3 regions of the Bradyrhizobium sp. Ken64 genome follow, and region 2 is predicted to be linked to each of the others. Evidence: predicted binding sites of a transcription regulator. Region 2 holds the regulator's gene; each other region holds the start of a gene.

Region 1 (5,933 bases), on a different contig from region 2:
TCAAATCCTCGCGCAAACGGGCTCGCCCCAACAAAAAAAATGAGCCGTTCAACATGAGCGCAGCGCGCGGGCCTCGCTCCAGAAGATCGCGAGTATACCGCACGCGCTCGGCTAGACTGCCAGCTCCTTGCGGACGGCGGCCGCCGAATTTCCTACTTTGTCCACGGCGTTTTGCAGGTCCTGCTGCGAAACGTGGAAATGCCTGAGCCAGTAATCGAGCTCCTTGCGATCATGCAGGTTGATCTTGCTGCGGTCCGGCTGGATCTTGTGCGTCAAACCGGACATAGCCGCCTCAGTGATGCATGAAGAGGGCGAGAAGGAGGATGATCGGAAGCGGAATTCCGATAAGCCAGAGAAGTGCGCCTTTGCCGAATCCCATTTGAGCCTCCTGTTAAGATGCGGAACAACGTTTGTGTCGAATTACAGTTCCGCTGTCGGCTGGTGCGACCGCGCCCCTTCCACGAGCCGGTCAAGAAATATGGCTTGGCCCTTCAGGATTTTCTCACGGGCTTCTGCGATGTCGAACCACCCGGCACGATCCAGCTCGGGAAAGCTCTGAAGCCTGCCTGAATGCGGCGGCCATTCCATTTCAAACATGTTGCTCTTGAGCTCATCCGGATTCCAGTCGTCCTCCGCGGCCCAGACATGAACGGTTTTGCCGCCCGGCTGTTTTGCCTCGCCAAGCGGGGTGAACTCTCCGCGGGGCCTGTGCCCCGTCTCTTCCTCGAATTCCCGTTTAGCTGCATCGAGCGGCGCTTCGCCGAACGAGATCAGGCCCTTCGGAATGCTCCAGGCGCCATGATCCTTTTTCTTCCAGAACGGTCCGCCCGGATGCCCGAGGAGAACTTCCACACTTCCCCGATTGCGCCGGAACAGGAGAATGCCTGCGCTAGTCTTTGGCAATGATACTGCGCGCGAGCTGCCCATCTATCGCACGGTAGCTTCCCGCGACGGCGCGCGGCGGCGAGAGCCTTTTGCAGTCGCGCGTTTTCGTTTCGAGAGATGCGCAAGCAGTTTCGGAATGGGCATGGCATTCAGGACGCGATCGGCCGGCACGCCGCCCTTGCGGGCCATCTCGACGCCCCAGTGCATGTGGTCGAGCTCCCGGATGGAATGGGCGTCGGGATTGATGCTGAATATGCAACCATAGCCGAGCGCTTTCTGATGCCACCGCCAGTCAAGGTCGAGGCGCCACGGATGCGCATTGATTTCAACCGCTACGCCGTGTTTCGCGCAGGCCTTTAGAATCTTGTCGATGTCCACGTCGTATCCCGGACGGCGCTGCAGCTGTCGTCCGGTCATATGTCCGATAATCGTCGTATGTGGATTTTTGATCGCTTTCAGAATGCGCTCGGTCTGTTCCTTCTTCGGCAGTTTGAACCGGCTGTGAACGCTCGCAACCACAAAATCGAAGTCTTCCAGGATATCGTCCGGATAATCGAGCGAGCCGTCCGCGAGTATGTCAGCCTCGATCCCTTTCAGGATGCGGAATTTGCCCCCGTAGCGCTTGTTCAGCCGGTCGGCCTCACGGTGCTGCTCCGCGATTTCCTCTAAGGAAAGCCCGCCTGCGTAATGCGCGGACTGCGAATGATCGGCGACGCCGTAATACTCGAAGCCGCGCTTGCGCGTGGCTTCCGCCATCGCTTCAAGCGTCTCGGTGCCGTCTGAGGCTGTCGTGTGGGAATGCAGGATGCCGCGCAAATCCTCATCGCCCACGAGGGAGGGCAGTTTATGCTTCGCGGCCTGCTCAATCTCGCCCCGGCCTTCACGCAGTTCGGGCTCGATAAACTGCAGGCCAAGGGCTTTGTAAATATCCTGTTCGGTTGACGAGGCGATCAGCTTTCTGCCCCGGTAGAGCCCGTCGGGTTTGAGATCGAAGCCTTTGCCGGAAGCGTATTTCTTCAGCTGCTCCAGATGCTCCGCCGATCCCGTCGCGTCGAGAAGGCTTGCGCCGAAGCGCTTCTTGTCGGTGACGACGAGCTGCAGCCCGCCGGACGGCTCCTCAAGCGCCTGCGGTTTCTTTGCTTCCGCGACGAGCGCAAGCCTGGTGACGAGCTCGCATCCTCTGCGAAAATCTCCTGCGATCTCCACACGCGGATATTCAGGATGCTCCTGTTTGACCGTCGCAACCGAATGCTCAAGGAGAGCCGCCGCCTTGTGCAGATGAAGCTGCGTTTCTCCGCTGCGGGCGATTTCAAGGTTCTGCAGGATCTTAGTCTGCAGTGCGGCGCCAAGGCCCTTCACACTGCGGATACGGTCCTCCTTCGCGGCTGTCTCAAGTTCTGCGAGCGAGGAGATACCGAGCTCCTGGTGCAGCTTCAGGATCTTCTCGGGACGGATGCCGGGGATGGCGAATAATTCCAGGAGGCCCTCAGGCACTTCCTTGCGCAGCTTGTCGAGGCTGGGATGCGATCCTGTTTCGTGAAGCTTGGTGACGATGTCCGCGATGGCATCGCCGATACCCGGAATGTCAGTGAGCGTGCCGGCTGAGATAATGCGGGCGAGCGGTTGCGAGAGCGCGGACAGGCTTTCCGCTGCGCGCAGATAAGCTTTCGCGCGGTATGGGTTGCCGCCGCGCAGCGACGACCTCAGCGCATACTCGCGGAGGAGGCGGATGACTGTCTGCGTGTCGGTTTTGGCCATGACTGTAAGTCAAACGACGGGAGGTTTTTGCGGTTCCAGCCCCGCCCGTCCCAGACTGCTATCGACCGTTTCCGCCGAACGCAAAAATCCAGCTGAATCAATGCCTCACCAAAATTCATTGACTCGATGGCAACCGAACGTGTTCACTATTTGTTCTAGTATTAGGAGGACAAACAAGTTATGGCAAGCGCGGCCAATCCATCTTCTGTTTCTTTGGCCGAGCTTCGCCGGATGATGACGGCTGCTGGTGACGCAGCTGCGCCCCAGGAGGTCTTGCCGTTCGGTATCGAGGACATCGACGCGGCGCTGCCCGGCGGCGGTCTCGCGCTCGGCGCGCTCCATGAGTTCAGTGAAGTCGGCGTCCGCGGACATTATGCGGCAAGCGCCGTGCTATTCGCCGCCGGCATTCTCGCGCGACTCACGGGTCCGGTCCTGTGGTGCCTGCACAGCCGCGACCTCTTCGCACCCGCGCTTGCCCGCGTCGGGCTGCATCCTGACCGCATCATATTTTGTGAAACTTACAAGGACGCGGAGATCCTGCCTGCGATGGAAGAAGGGCTGCGCATGCGCGGCCTCGCGGGCGTTGTCGGTGAACTGAAGCGCCTGCCTCTTACGCCGTCACGGCGGCTGCAGCTTGCCGCGGAGACCTCCGCCGTGCCGTGCCTTATCATCAGGCGCTCTGCCGAGCACCTTACCGAGAATAACGCCGCGATGACGCGCTGGAGCATCTCTCCTGCGCCGCCGACGCGTATCGACCCGATCAGGATGGGCCGCCCGCTCTGGCATGTTGAACTTATGCGATGCAGGGGCGCATCGCCTAAAGACTGGATTTTGGAGGCATGCAATGCGGAGGGTCGTTGCGCTCTTCCTGCCGACGTTCCCTACCGATCAGATTCGGCGGAGGAACGGCGGCGATCCACCGCGTGAGCGGCCGATGGTCACGGCGATCCAGGACGGCAGCCGCCGCGTGCTCGCGTCGGCTGATGACGCCGCGCGCAAGCTCAAACTTGCTGCAGGCATGACGGTTGCGCACGCGCAAACGCTCGTGCCGGATCTTCTGGTCGAGGAGGCGAAGCCGGAGGAGGATGAAGCCGCGCTTGCGCGGCTCGGACACTGGTGCTCGCGTTATTCACCGCTTGTCACGCCAGCGCCGCCGGACACCATCTTTATCGACGTTGCCGGTTCATCGCATCTGTTCAAAGGTGAGGCCGCGCTTCTTGTAGACCTTCATGCGCGCCTGTCATCCGCGCATCTTAAAGCCCGTGTTGCAATCGCCGACACGCCCGGCTGTGCGTGGGCAGTGGCGCATTTCGGGAAGGAGGAGATTGTTTCGCAGGGGCGCAGCTCGGATGCACTCGGGGGGCTTCCCGTCGCTGCCCTGAGAATTTCGGGGCGCGATGTCATCAGCCTCCGGGAGGTGGGCGTCGAGCGCATCGCCCAGCTTGCCGCGCTGCCCCGGTCCTCGCTCCGCCAGCGGTTTTCCGGTGACGTCCTTCTGCGCCTCGATCAGGCGCTTGGCGCAAGTGTTGAGGTGCTCGCGCCGCTTATCGCCCGCGAGGTGCCGCGCATGACCATCAGGTTCGTCGAGCCTATCGGTAATCCCGATGATCTTGAGCGGGTGCTCGCATTGCTGTGCGACAAGCTCATGGTTGACCTTGCCGCGCGCGGTGTCGGTGCGCGCCGTCTCGATATGGTGTTCCAGCGGGTGGATAATATCGCACAGGCCATCCGCATCGGCACCTCTCGGCCAAACCGCGACGCGAAGCATCTGACGAAGCTTTTGTCCGAACGGCTTGTCCTTGTCGAGCCGGGCTTTGGCATCGAGGAAGCAACCCTTACCGCCTCCTGGGTGGAAGCTCTTACCGAGCGCCAGATTGTCGGCAGTCATGTCGGCGATGGCCGCGCGGAAGCCGATATCAGCCAGCTCGTCGATACGCTCCGCGTGCGGCTTGGGAACGAGCGCGTCTACCGCCTCTCACCTGTCGAGAGCGATATTCCCGAGCGCTCGACACGGCGTATCGCCCCGACGGAGAAGATGGACGGTGCGTCCTGGCCGCGCGATCTGCCGCGGCCCGCGCGGCTTCTCGCACCGCCCGAACAAGTCCAGGCTGTCGCCGAGGTCCCGGACAGCCCGCCGCTTTTCTTTGTCTGGCGCAAAACCCGGCACAAGATTGCCCGCGCCGACGGGCCGGAACGCATTCTGGGCGAGTGGTGGCTCTCAGATCAGGAGCTCGGCATGCAGCGGGAATATTACCGCGTCGAAAACGAGACTGGCGAGCGCTTCTGGCTGTTTCGCGACGCGCCTGCGCAGGCTGGCGGAAAATGGTGGCTGCATGGGCTGGGTGAGGCATGAAATATGCCGAACTCCAGGCCACAAGCCATTTCTCGTTTCTGCGCGGCGTCTCAAGCGCGGAAGACCTGTTCTCCACTGCCGCTACCCTCGGCATCGAAGCCATGGCAGTCGTCGACCGCAATTCGCTGGCGGGCGTTGTGCGCGCTTATGAAGCCGCGAGCGTCACGGGCGTGCGCCTTATCGTGGGCTGCCGTCTCGATCTTGAAGACTTTCCGTCGATCCTCGTTTATCCGACTGACCGCGCAGCATATGGCAGGCTCTGCCGCCTCCTTACCCTTGGCAAATCACGCGCAGGCAAAGGCAAGTGCACGCTCTTCTTTGATGATGTCGTCGCCTGGAGCGAGGGACAGATTGCGGTCCTCGTGACCGACAAGCTGACGGATGATCTGTTCTCGCAGCTGCAGCGCCTGAAACATGCATTTGGAGACCGCGCCTATTGCGCGCTGACGCGCCGCTTCCGGCCGGACGATGCCGCCTGTATTCATGATGTCGCGGATATAGCGAGCCGGGCGCGCGTGCCGACCGTTGCGACCAACGATATTCTTTATCACGTCCCTGAAATGCGCATGCTGCAGGATGTCGTTACCTGCATCAGGCTGGGAACGATCATCGACCGCGCGGGATTTCTCAAGGAGAAGCATGCCGACCGCTACCTCAAAGACCCCGAGGAGGTCGAACGACTGTTTCGCCGTTATCCCGAGGCTGTGGCGCGCACGGCAGAGATTGCACAGCGATGCAGGTTTTCTCTCGATGAGCTGACCTATACCTATCCAACCGAAGAACTGAAAGACGGGCTGTCCGCGCAGGATCGCCTTGAAAAACTGGTCTGGGAGGGCTCGGCGCAGCGTTATCCCGAAGGCCTGCCCGACAACGTCGCGATGCAGCTGCGCCATGAGCTTGGGCTTATCGAGCGCCTGAAATACGCGCCTTACTTCCT
Region 2 (5,933 bases):
AGAATACCGTCTTCAGGAGTCTACAGCCCGTTGGGACTTCTACGAACGGGTGCATCACCGTGTTGGGCAAAAACTACCTCACTAGGCAGGCCTCTCTTCTCCTTGAATTCGCCAGGACAACTTCAGACTCGGACCTTTCCGCCAAGCTTGTGAGCAAGGCCGCCGACCTGAAATCCCAGGCCGATCCGCTGCCAGACAAAGACCAGGGGCCGAAGGCGCCCGACGTAACTCCCGGGCGGGCAGGGAGCTGATCAGTGGCGCTCGTCGTTCTCCTCTTGTCATGATTTTCGTCGCTTCCATGACCACTCTCCTGCCGATCCGTCACCTCGTGCCCCGACGCGCTTAATGCCGCCTTCCGGAACAATGTGAAGCGACGGGACGACTGCGCCCGCTGAGCCGTTTTTGCCTCCGCGCCCGCGCTCGGCTAGAAGACTTGCGGAACATTCGCCCGAACGTGCCGAGCAGGAGTTTTCGCCGTGGCCTTGATGCCGGTTTCTGACGCGCTTGCCGCGGTGCTGGCGGGTGCAGAGCCGCTGCCGGAAGACATGATTTCTCTCGACGAGGCCTACCATCGCGTGCTCGCGCGTGACGTCGCCGCGCGACGCACGCAGCCGCCGCAGGCGATGTCCGCGATGGACGGCTACGCGGTGCGCGCGGCCGATGCCGCGACGATCGATTCGGAGCTCACCGTCATCGGCGAAGTCGCGGCGGGCCGGCCGTTCGCGGGGACGGTCGGCGCCGGCGAGGCCGTGCGGATCTTCACCGGCGGCGTCGTTCCCGCTGGCGCGGACGCCGTCGTGATCCAGGAGGACACGGTCGCCGCCGGCAAGCGTATCACGATCAAGGAAGCCGCGATCGCCGGACGGCACATCCGCCGCGCCGGCGTTGATTTCCGCGAAGGCGACGTGCTCCTGCGCAAGGGAAGCCGTCTCACCGAGCGCGACCTCGCGCTCGCCGCTGGGATGAACCATCCGCACCTTGCCGTTTTCAGGCGTCCGAAGGTCGCCATTCTCGCCACCGGCGACGAGCTGGTGATGCCGGGCACCACGCCCGGCCACGGCCAGATCGTCTATTCCAACGGCTACGCCCTGCACGCGCTCGCCCGCAGCGAGGGCGCCGAGACCATCGACCTCGGGATTGCCGCCGACACGCTGGAGGCGACCACCGCCGGCATCCGCCGCGCCCGCGAGAGCGGCGCCGACATCCTGATCACGACCGGCGGCGCATCGGTCGGCGACCACGATCTAGTCCAGCAGGCACTGCGGGACGAAGGCATCGCGATGGCGTTCTGGAAGATCGCGATGCGGCCAGGCAAGCCGATGATGCACGGGCGACTCGGCGCAATGGGTGTGATCGGCCTGCCGGGCAATCCCGTGTCGTCCTACGTGTGCGCTTTCCTGTTCATGGTGCCGCTGATTCGCGCCCTGTCGGGCCGTTCGGTGATTCACCATCGCCGTGAACACGCCGTGCTCGGCCGCGACGTCGGCGCCAACGACCAGCGCGAGGACTATCTGCGGGCGCATCTGGAGGAGCGTGACGATGGCACACGCGTCGTTCTTCCCGTCAATCATCAGGACTCTTCGCTGCTTGCGAATCTCGCTGCAGCACAGGTACTTCTCGTGCGCGCACCATTCGCGCCGAAGGCCGAGACCGGCACGGCTTGCGAAGTGTTGCGGCTCCCCGTCTGACCGCCTCGGCAACGCGCGTTCCGCGACGTTTGCCTTGTTCACGGTAAATTAAGCAGTTGCGGAACATGTATCGAACATATAGTGTCCGTTCATGATTTGTTTCGAGCATGTGGCGGCTTATGGCCGAATTCTGCGTCTCGGAATCGGACGACATCAACCGGGGGACTTTGGTCGAGATGTTAACGCGCAAACAATACGAGCTTCTGCGATTCATCAGTGAACGTCTGAAGGAAAGCGGCGTACCGCCCTCCTTCGACGAGATGAAGGATGCGCTCGACCTGCGCTCGAAGTCGGGCATCCATCGCCTGATCACGGCGCTCGAGGAGCGTGGCTTCATCCGACGCCTGCCCAACCGCGCCCGCGCGATTGAAGTCATCAAGCTGCCGGAGCTCCAGGCGGCGGCCGGCAGCCGCCGCGGCTTCACGCCGAGCGTCATCGAGGGCAATCTCGGCAAGGTGCGTGCGGGCTCCAGCCTGCCCGCGGACGAGGGCGAACGTCCCGTGGCGGTGCCGGTGATGGGCCGCATCGCGGCCGGCACGCCGATCGAGGCATTGCAGACCCGCAGCCATACCATCAGCGTACCGCCTGACATGCTCGGCTCGGGCGAGCATTACGCGCTCGAAGTACGCGGTGATTCCATGGTCGAGGCCGGCATCCTCGACGGCGACATGGCGCTGATCCAGCGCAACGAGAGCGCTGATACCGGCGACATCGTGGTGGCGCTGATCGACGACGAGGAAGCGACGCTGAAGCGCTTCCGCCGTCGCGGCGCCTCGATCGCGCTCGAGCCCGCCAACGCAGCCTATGAGGTCCGCATCCTGCCGCCCAACCGGGTGAAGATTCAGGGCAAGCTGATCGGGCTTTACCGGAAGTACTGATAACGGAAGTACTTCATACCGGAAGTGCTTGGCGCCTCGCGCGCTTCCGATCTGCAGCGCCGGTCAGAGATTGGATCGGATGATCGTCCGCTCCGGCTGGATAGTCGTTCTGGTTCTGCACAGACTATCCGGCCCCTCCTCCGCCGCTGGCTCCTCGCGACGCCGACGAAGCGGTACCGCTTCAAACAGCACCGCTTCGCGGCTCGCGCGTTCGAGGAAACAACGACCAGCGGTCAAGTTCGACCGTTGCAGCCAAGCCGGCAATATTCGCGCATGCGCCTCCCGAATGCATCGCAAGGGGCTTTGTTCCTATTGAATTCGGGAAAGATAATGTGATCGCGGCCTGCAGAAACCAGCCGCAGATTTGCCCACAACCAAGCAGAGCGTTCGTGCTTCAACTCTGATAGAGGCCTGCGCCTCGATTGAGAGACGCGGGTTGCTATCCCAGCATGAGGAGCACCCGATGTGTGACTACAGCCTGCATGCCGTCGCGTCGCGCCCCGCCGAAGTCGGCGAGACGATCGTCACGACAAGCTTCCGCGGCACCTCGACGCGCGGCTTCGCCTCCGCAGCCGATCCGTCTGTTGCCGTCTGCCTGCTGCCGGGAACGGAGCTCGCCTTCGCCGACGACGTCCGCTACGACAATCGCTGGATCTGGACGCGCACCATCAATTCCCGCGTGGGCAAGTTCGGCAAGATCGATCCGCACGTTCCCGACCGCCATCATGACGCGATCGAATTCCCCGACGGCAAATACGTGCTGGTGACGCAGCTCGTCGAAGGCCAGCGAGCGACCGTGCTGCAACTGCCGGTGACTCAGTCGGTCACCGAGCGCGAGAACAAGGCGCAAATCATCGCCGACAGGCAGCCGACCGTCACGCACCTGCCGATCGGCTGACACAGCCGCCCTCCGGCTACGAGGTCGGAGGTCAGGATTGAATCGCCATCGCCGGCCGTGGCCGGCGAGAAGGTGTGGTTTGCGCCCGGCGAATCCGAGCGGATGCGCCAACCCACTGCATTGCTCCGCACCATCAGATCAATCGTCGGCCTGCAAGTCCGTCTCCGCGGGCGTTGCGTCCTTGATGCGGGACGCGGTCGCCTTCGGCGCAAGGCTGCCGTCGAAATCACCCTCACCGGCGCCGGCCGGCAACCAGGGGCGGCTCGTGCCTCTCGCCCTCACCGCCTGAACTACAAACCCGTCACCACGCTGCGTCAGCGCCAGGGCGCTCTGGCTGGCGAGCCGCTGCCGATCGACCACCATCGCCGCGCAATCGGACGGCGCGGGACGTGTCGTCACCACCAGCGCGGCCCGACTGCAATCGTCCGCGAGAGCGTCGACGCGCAGTGCCAGCGCGACCAGCCTCCCGTCGGCCAGTGGCGTCACGCAGCCGGATTCGTCACAGGACACGCCATCGGCCAGCGAGGCTCTGCCGGCATCGCGCGGATCGGCGTCGGCAGCGAGCCATTCCCTCAGCAGAAAGCTGTCCTTGTTGGTCCTGATCAGGTGCAGATATCCGTCCCTGCCCCGCACCGCGACGCTCGCGCCATCCCCGGCAATCAGGATGTCGGGCTGCCGCGCCGACAGTCCCCAGAGGATCGCTGCCAGCAGCACCAGGGCGCCGGACCAGCGCAGCGGCGTGCGCAACAAGCCCAGCACGATGATTCCCAGGCTCGCCGCGATCAGCGGCGCGATCCCGAACGCCGGGATGCGGCCGACCGCGCCCGGCAATGCCGCGACCCAGCGGGAGACCGCGACCATCCACTCGATGCCGATCCCCATCAGCCACCAGAACACGCTGTCCAGCCCGAACGGCGCAGCAAGCAGCCCCAACAGTCCCGCCGGCATCACCAGCGCCGAGACCACCGGCATCGCGCCGAGATTGGCGAGCACGCCGAACGGCGTGACACGGTGGAAATGGAACGCGGCATAGGGCGTAGTCGCAAGTCCCGCAATCAGCGAGGCCATGAACAGCATCGCGATCTCGCGGCCACCCCACATCGCAATGCGCGCGGTCGCCGAATGGTCCGGCGAGGCAAACAAATTGGGCATGCCGATCTGCACCAGCGCCACCAGCCCCAGCGTTGCCGCAAACGACATCTGAAAACTCGGATGCACCAGCGCTTCCGGCGCGACCGCCAGCACGATCTGCGCGGCGACAGCCAACGTGCGGAAGGTGATGGCACGGCGATCGACCATCACCGCGATCAGCACCACCGCCGTCATGAAGAACGACCTTTGCGTTGCGACCTCCGCGCCCGACAGCAGCAGGTAGAACGCGGCGGCGACCAGCGCGGCGGCGGCCGACCATTTCTTGATGGCGAAGCCGGCCGCCAATCCCGGAACCAAAGCGAGCAGCGCGCGCACCGCGAAGAACACGACACCGGCCACGACGGCCATGTGATAACCGGAGATCGAGAGCACGTGGCCGAGACCGGAGATGAACATCGCGTCGTTGACGGGCGTGGTGATCGCATCGCGTCGCCCGGTGAGCAGCGCGGTCGCGATCGCCCGGTTGTCGCCGTCGAGCGTCGCCCGGATGCGGGCATCGATCGCATCGCGCAAGCCTTGCATGAAGGCCGCATAACGCAGCCGCAAGCCGGCGGTCTCAGGGGGCGCCGCCACCGTGATGGCGCCCATTGCGAAGCCGGAGGCGCCGATGCCCTGGAAGAACATGTCGCGCGAAAAGTCGTAACTGCCAGGCCGCACCGGCGCGAGCGGCGGCATCAGCCGCGCCTTCAGCTGAACGAAGCTGCCTACCTCCGGCGCGGTGCCCTTGCGGACCGACAGGCGCACGCGCTCGAGCCTGACGTCGCTGCGCTGCGCCTCCATCGCGGTGACGCGCAGCACAAAACGATCTGTACGCTCGCGAATGTCGCGGGCCTCGACGAAGCCCGACAACGACACCGAATAGAGCGCCTTTGCCAGCACGGGGTGGGCGATGCGCGCCGTCTTCCAGGTCGCGACGGCAAAGCCGGCCGCGACCGCCGCGATCATGATGGCCGGGGCGAACAACCGGCTCCGCCGCAACAGAGCCGCGCCAAGCAGGAGCGCGACGGCGCTCGTGGCAACGACCCACAGCACCGGCTCATGATCTGCGGAGAAATAAAGCGCGATGCCGCAGCCAAACGCCACGGGCACCCACGGCAACAGCCGCCCGGCGCCAGCCTCGGCGCGTAGCCACGCGCGGAGGGTCTCGGCCAGCGATGTCCAGAGGTCGAGGCCTGCAGCCGCAAGGCCGCCCGCAGACGCGGTGCGGCCCCCGGGCCACGTCCCCGCGATCCCCTGCGACCGTACCGTCCGGCCCGGCTCCGCCATTCCCTGCACTCGATAATACGCAACGAAGCGAGAAGCTACCGGAACGTGCAG
Region 3 (5,933 bases), on a different contig from region 2:
ATCGTCCTTGTCCCATTCGATGAAGGTACGATCGTCCATCGCGGCGTTGCCGATCGGCACATAGGTGTCGAGCCGGTCTTGCGTGAGCACATAGCCGCCGACATGCTGGGACAGATGACGCGGGAATTCGATCAGCTCGGTCGCGAGCTCGACCGCGAGGTTGATCATGGAGTTTTGCGGATCGAGGCCGGCCTGCCTGACCTGCATGTCGTTGAGGCCCTTGCCCCAGCTGCCCCAGACGGTGTCGGCAAGTGCGGCGGTGACGTCCTCGGTCAGGCCCAGCGCCTTGCCGACGTCGCGGATGGCGCTACGCGGGCGATAATGAATGACGGTGGCGATGATCGCGGCGCGATGGCGGCCGTAACGCCGATACACATATTGCATCACCTCCTCGCGCCGCGAATGCTCGAAATCGACGTCGATGTCGGGCGGCTCCAGCCGCTCCTTGGAGATGAAGCGCTCGAACAGCAGATCGACCTTGGTCGGGTCGACCGAGGTGATGCCGAGCACGTAGCAGACCGCCGAATTAGCCGCCGATCCCCGCCCCTGGCACAAAATGTTCTGGCTGCGGGCGTAATGCACGATGTCGTGCACGGTAAGGAAGTAATGCGCGTATTTCAGCTCGGCGATCAGCGCGAGTTCTTTCTTCAGGGTGGCGCGCAGCTTGTCGTCGATCTCGCCATCGAAATATTTGTCGACACCGGCCCAGGTCAGATCCTCCAGATGCCCTTGCGCGGTCTTGCCCCGTGGTACCGGCTCATCCGGATACTGGTATTTGAGCTGGTCGAGCGAGAAGGGGACCTTGTCCGCAAAGCGCATAGTCTCCGCGATCGCCTCAGGGAAATCACGGAACAGGCGCGCCATCTCCCTGGGCGTCTTCAGGAACCGTTCTGCATTGGCTTCCAGCTTCCGGCCGACCGCCTCGATCGTGGTTTTCTCCCGGATGCAGGTCAGCACGTCCTGGAGGGGACGGCGCGCGGGGTGGTGATAGAGCACCTCGTTGGTCGCAAGCAGCGGCACTTTTGCTTTTGCGGCGAGATCATCGAGCTGCGCGAGGCGACGGCGGTCGTCGCCGCGATAGACCAGGCTCGCCGCCAGCCACACGCCCTCGGCACGGCTTGCCTTCAGCCTGGCGAGAATGTCCTGCGCTTGCGCCGCATCGAAGCGATGCGGCAGCGTCAGGATCAGGATCAGGAGCTGGCCTTCGGAAAACGCAAGGAGATCGGCGAAGGTGAGATGGCATTCGCCCTTCGCGATCCGCGTGATGTCGTCGCCGCGCTTGCCCCTGGTGAGAAGCTGGCACAGCCGGCCATAGGCGGCGCGGTCGCGCGGATAGACCAGGATATCGGGCGTCCCATCGATGAAGACGATGCGCGTGCCGATCAGAAGCTTCGGCTTGTGCAGCACCTCGTCATTGTCGAGCTCCTTGTAGGCACGCACTACACCGGCGAGCGTGTTGTGATCGGCAATGCCGATCACGGGAATGCCGAGGATGCTGGCCTGATGCACATAGTCGCGCGGATCCGAGCCGCCGCGCAGGAAGGAGAAATTCGTGGTGATTCCGATCTCGGCATAAGCGGGCGTGTTCATGCGAAAAGGCCGTGCACATACCAACCGGGAGGAGCGGGCTTGCCGTCGCCGTCGAAGCACTCCCCCTCGTAAAGACCATCGCGAAAGATCCAGAAGCGCAGGCCTTCGGCATCCTCGATGCGGAAATAGTCCCGCGTCAGTTGCTTGCCGTCCTGCCGCCACCATTCCATGGCGATGCGCTCGGGGCCTTCCACCCGCACCACCGCATGCTGCGCGCGACGCCAGGTGAATTGATGCGGCGGCCCGTCGGGGACAGTCGCGAACGGCACATTGATCGGCTCAGGCTTGTCGAACAGCCGCAACGGACGCAGCGGCGGCTCACTCTTGGTGCGCGCGGGCCATTCGGCCTGCATCGCCACGGCGAGATGATGCTGGGCAGGCGCCGCCAGCACCGCACATTCAGGGATATGGGTATCCTCAGGCAGATGCACGACGACGCGCTTTCCGCCGATGCGCGCGGCGATGCGGTCGATCAGCGCGGCAAGCTCGTCATTGTCGTGGACATGGGCGTCGAGATCGCGCTGCTCCTGCACCACGATCTCGGTGCGGCTTGCCGACAGCCGCACCATGTCGAAGCCGAAGCCGGGATCGAGCGGATCGGCGAGTGCATCGAGACGCTCGCGGAACAGCCGGTCGACGACCGCGCTCCGCGTCACGGGGCGTCCGGTCTCGACCATGATGGCGCGCACCGCGCCGTCGGTCCGGAAGAAGGTGGCCTCCAGCCGGCGCGCGCCCTTGCCCTGCTTCTCCATCGACGCGATCAACGTGTCGGCGAGGCGCAACAGCGTCATCGCGATCATGGTGTCGGTCGCGATCGGCTCGGCAAAGCGTTTCTCCACGATGTAATCGGGCAGCGGCTTTCGTGGATTGATCGGCGCATCGCCCTGCCCCAGCGCATGCGCGAGCAACGTGGAGAACCGCGCACCGAACCGCGCCGTGATTTCGCTCGGCGTGCGCGAGGCGACATCGCCGATGGTTTTCAGGCCGGCGCGGCGCAGGCCGGTGCTGATAGTCTCGCCCGCGCCGAGCGCGGACACCGGAAACCGGCTGATTGCCGCCGCCTCCCCGCCATCGGCAACGATGGTCCCTGAAGATTGCCGCGTCAGCGTGCGCGCGCAGACCGAGGTGCCGGCGATCGCCGCGCTGACGGCAAAGCCCTGGCGATCGAGGGCACGGACAAGGGTTTGCAACAGCGCAGCCTCGCCGCCAAACAGATGCGCGCAGCCGGTGATGTCGAGAAACAGCCCGTGTGGCGGATCGAGCGCCACCAGCGGCGTGAAGCGGTCGCACCAGTCGGCGATGTCGCCGATCGTCTTCGCATCAGCCACGGCATCGGCGTCGAACACCTTTAGATCCGGACACATCGCCCGGGCATTGGCCAGGGGCTGGCCGATATACAGACCGAGGCGCTCGGCGGCGTCGTCCAGCGCATGGATCACCAACGCGTTGCTGTCCTTGATGACGACGATGCTCGGATCATTGGTTCTACCCAGCCCGACGCCGTCGAAGAACCGCTGGATCCGGTCGATGGGCAGGCGCGGCAGCCACAGGCTGAGGATACGCCGACGATTCAGAGAACTGGCACTCATCACATTTCCATTCCATGATCCACCGGCCGCAGGGGCCATGACGATTGCGCAGGAGCTCGGCATCGAAGCGCGGCGCGCCCCAGGCACTCCACACCGGCCCCGGCGGCGAATGCGCCGCGCGAAGCATCCATCTGGTCTCGGCGGTCGAGGGCAAGGGTTGCGCGGCCATCCGCAGCAGCAAACCGGTGACACCGGAAGATTGCGCAGCCAGCGTCAGCTTGCGGCTCGCTACGAGATCGAACTGCCTGGTCTCACCCCAGAGCTCGAGCACGACCGCGCCCAGCGCGTCGCAGGCGAGCGCATCGGCCGACGTGCGCAGGGCACTCTCCACGTCGGCAGCGCGTACCATCACCATGCGGCGCGGATCGAGACCGATCTCGGCGAGCCCGCTCATCGACAGCGCACCGGTTTCAATGTCTGAAAAATCCTGCCGCACCCACAGCAGTGGCTTGCGCACCGTCACGCGCCCCGCAAGGCCGGTGACAAAGCCGGTCGCGGCTGCGCCCTGGCGTCCTTCGCAAAATACCTCGTGGATTGCCGCGCGCGCGAGCCCGCCCTTCAGCGCGCTGTCGGCCTCGCTATGGCCGAGCGCGACACGGTCACGATGATGCACGACCTCCGCCGTCTCGATGCGCTCGATCTGGCCGCGCAAGGCTGCAAGCGCGCTTGTTCGTGCGCCGCTCATATACGCCGCTCCTCAAGGGTGATTGCCGATGGCTCTCAAAAAGAGAACCAGCGGCTAGCTCATTTGTTCATGATATGTTCTAATATAAAGCTAACGACGCCCCGGGAGTCAATCGAATTGGCGGGCCTTGGGATTCATGAGCTGAATCAAAGGGATTCCAACTATGGACGTGCAACGCAAGCTGGAAATCCTGGCGGACGCCGCCAAGTACGACGCGTCCTGCGCCTCCAGCGGCACCGAGAGGCGGGATTCCAGCGACGGCAAGGGCATGGGCTCGACTGCGCCCGGCATGGGCATTTGCCATTCCTACGCGCCGGACGGCCGCTGCATCTCGCTGCTCAAAGTGCTGCTGACCAACGCCTGCAATTACGATTGCCTCTATTGCGTCAACCGCGCCTCTTCCAATGTGCCGCGTGCCCGCTTCACCATCGACGAAGTGGTCAAGCTGACGCTCGACTTCTACCGGCGCAATTACATCGAGGGGCTGTTTCTCTCCTCCGGCATCATCCGCAACCCCGACTACACCATGGAGCAGGTGGTGAGCGTTGCGCGCAAACTGCGCGAGGAGCATCACTTCCGCGGCTACATCCATCTCAAGACTATCCCCGAGGCCGACGATGCATTGATCTCCGAGGCCGGCAAATATGCCGACCGTCTCTCCATCAACATCGAGATGCCGCAGGAGACGAGCCTACAGCAATTCGCGCCCGAGAAAGACGTGCGCGCGATCCGCCGCACCATGGGCCGGCTGCGGCTGAAGCTGGACGAGGCCGAGGAAAGCCGCAGCGCGAAGACGAAAGCCAAGCCGCAGCGCTTCGCGCCGGCCGGCCAGAGCACGCAGATGATCGTCGGCGCCGACGCGGCCTCCGACCACACCATCCTCCACACCAGCGCCAATCTCTACGGTTCATATCGGCTGAGGCGCGTCTATTATTCCGCGTTCAGCCCGATCCCCGATGCCAGTCGCGCGCTGCCTCTGCGCGCGCCGCCCTTGCTGCGCGAGCACCGACTCTATCAGGCCGATTGGCTGATGCGGTTCTACGGCTTCGACGTCGGGGAGATCGTCGACGACAGCGCGATGCTGCCGCTCGACATCGATCCAAAACTCGCCTGGGCGCTGCGCCACCGCGACCGCTTCCCGCTCGACGTCAACCGCGCCAGCCGCGAGGAATTGTTGCGCGTGCCGGGCTTCGGCACCAAGGCGGTCGAGCGCATCATCGCGGCGCGCCGCACGACCACGATCCGTGTCGCCGATCTCGCGCGGCTGCATGTGCCCCGCAACAAGGCGCTGCCGTTCATCGTCCTCAGCGATCACCGGCCTGCGCCGCATCGCCTCGACGAGGCACGGCTGATCGAACGGTTCAAGCCGAAGGCAACACAACTGGGATTTGGCTTCTGATGCAGTACATCACCCTCGATAGCGAAACCGATTTCGACGGCTGGCGCAAAGCCGCGCGTAGCCTCGTGCTTCATCAGGTGAAACCGGCCGATGTCACCTGGGCCGTGCAGGGCGGCGAAGCGGAGCTGTTCGCGACGCCCTCGCCGTCTCCGCTGCCGGCGGCTGGCGACGGCACCTTCAACGTGCCTGCAAAATTCGTCGAGCTCGCCAAGGCCGCGATCCTGCATCGCGATCCCGAGCGTTTCGCGATCCTCTATCGCCTGCTGTTTCGGCTGAAGAACAATCACGATCTCACCGAGGTCGCGACCGATGCCGATGTCGCGCAAGTCATGGCCATGGCAAAGGCGGTCTACCGCGACGAGCACAAGATGCATGCCTTCGTGCGCTTCCGCGAGATCGGCAGGGAACGTGAAGCACACTACGTTGCGTGGTTCGAGCCGGAGCATCACATCGTCGAGCTCGCCGCGCCGTTCTTCGCCAAGCGCTTTGCCGACATGCCCTGGTCGATCCTGACGCCGGACCTCTGCGCGCATTGGGATGGCCATGCGCTCTCGTTCACATCAGGCGTCAGCAAGAGCGAGGCGCCGAGCGAAGACCGGCTGGAGGACACCTGGCGGCGCTACTACGCCAGCATCTTCAATCCCGCCCGCCTGAAGGTGAAGGCGATGCA

The links. Region 2 encodes LexA, which represses DNA repair genes until DNA is damaged. Its sites were predicted from a motif close to TGTTCNNNNTGTGTTCNG; they were not measured.
Region 1: the regulator LexA is predicted to act here: its motif matches at 2,784-2,801, upstream of AC0L2F_RS13685 (ImuA family protein).
Region 3: the regulator LexA is predicted to act here: its motif matches at 3,929-3,946, upstream of AC0L2F_RS03460 (ImuA family protein).

Annotation. Positions count from the first base shown of each region.
Region 1 covers NZ_JBVVPA010000006.1:261,783-267,715, forward strand. The annotation lists gene AC0L2F_RS13670 (DUF3606 domain-containing protein) at 112-285, opposite strand; gene AC0L2F_RS13675 (NUDIX hydrolase) at 421-903, opposite strand; gene AC0L2F_RS13680 (PHP domain-containing protein) at 928-2,643, opposite strand; gene AC0L2F_RS13685 (ImuA family protein) at 2,824-3,570, shown strand; gene AC0L2F_RS13690 (DUF6504 family protein) at 3,578-4,996, shown strand; gene AC0L2F_RS13695 (error-prone DNA polymerase) at 4,993-5,933, shown strand, end outside.
Region 2 covers NZ_JBVVPA010000003.1:172,453-178,385, forward strand. The annotation lists gene AC0L2F_RS06680 (molybdopterin molybdotransferase MoeA) at 477-1,688, shown strand; gene lexA (transcriptional repressor LexA) at 1,865-2,566, shown strand; gene AC0L2F_RS06690 (hypothetical protein) at 3,030-3,464, shown strand; gene AC0L2F_RS06695 (ComEC/Rec2 family competence protein) at 3,603-5,882, opposite strand.
Region 3 covers NZ_JBVVPA010000002.1:43,338-49,270, forward strand. The annotation lists gene AC0L2F_RS03450 (error-prone DNA polymerase) at 1-1,590, opposite strand, end outside; gene AC0L2F_RS03455 (Y-family DNA polymerase) at 1,587-3,179, opposite strand; gene AC0L2F_RS03460 (ImuA family protein) at 3,076-3,864, opposite strand; gene AC0L2F_RS03465 (putative DNA modification/repair radical SAM protein) at 4,028-5,263, shown strand; gene AC0L2F_RS03470 (UdgX family uracil-DNA binding protein) at 5,263-5,933, shown strand, end outside.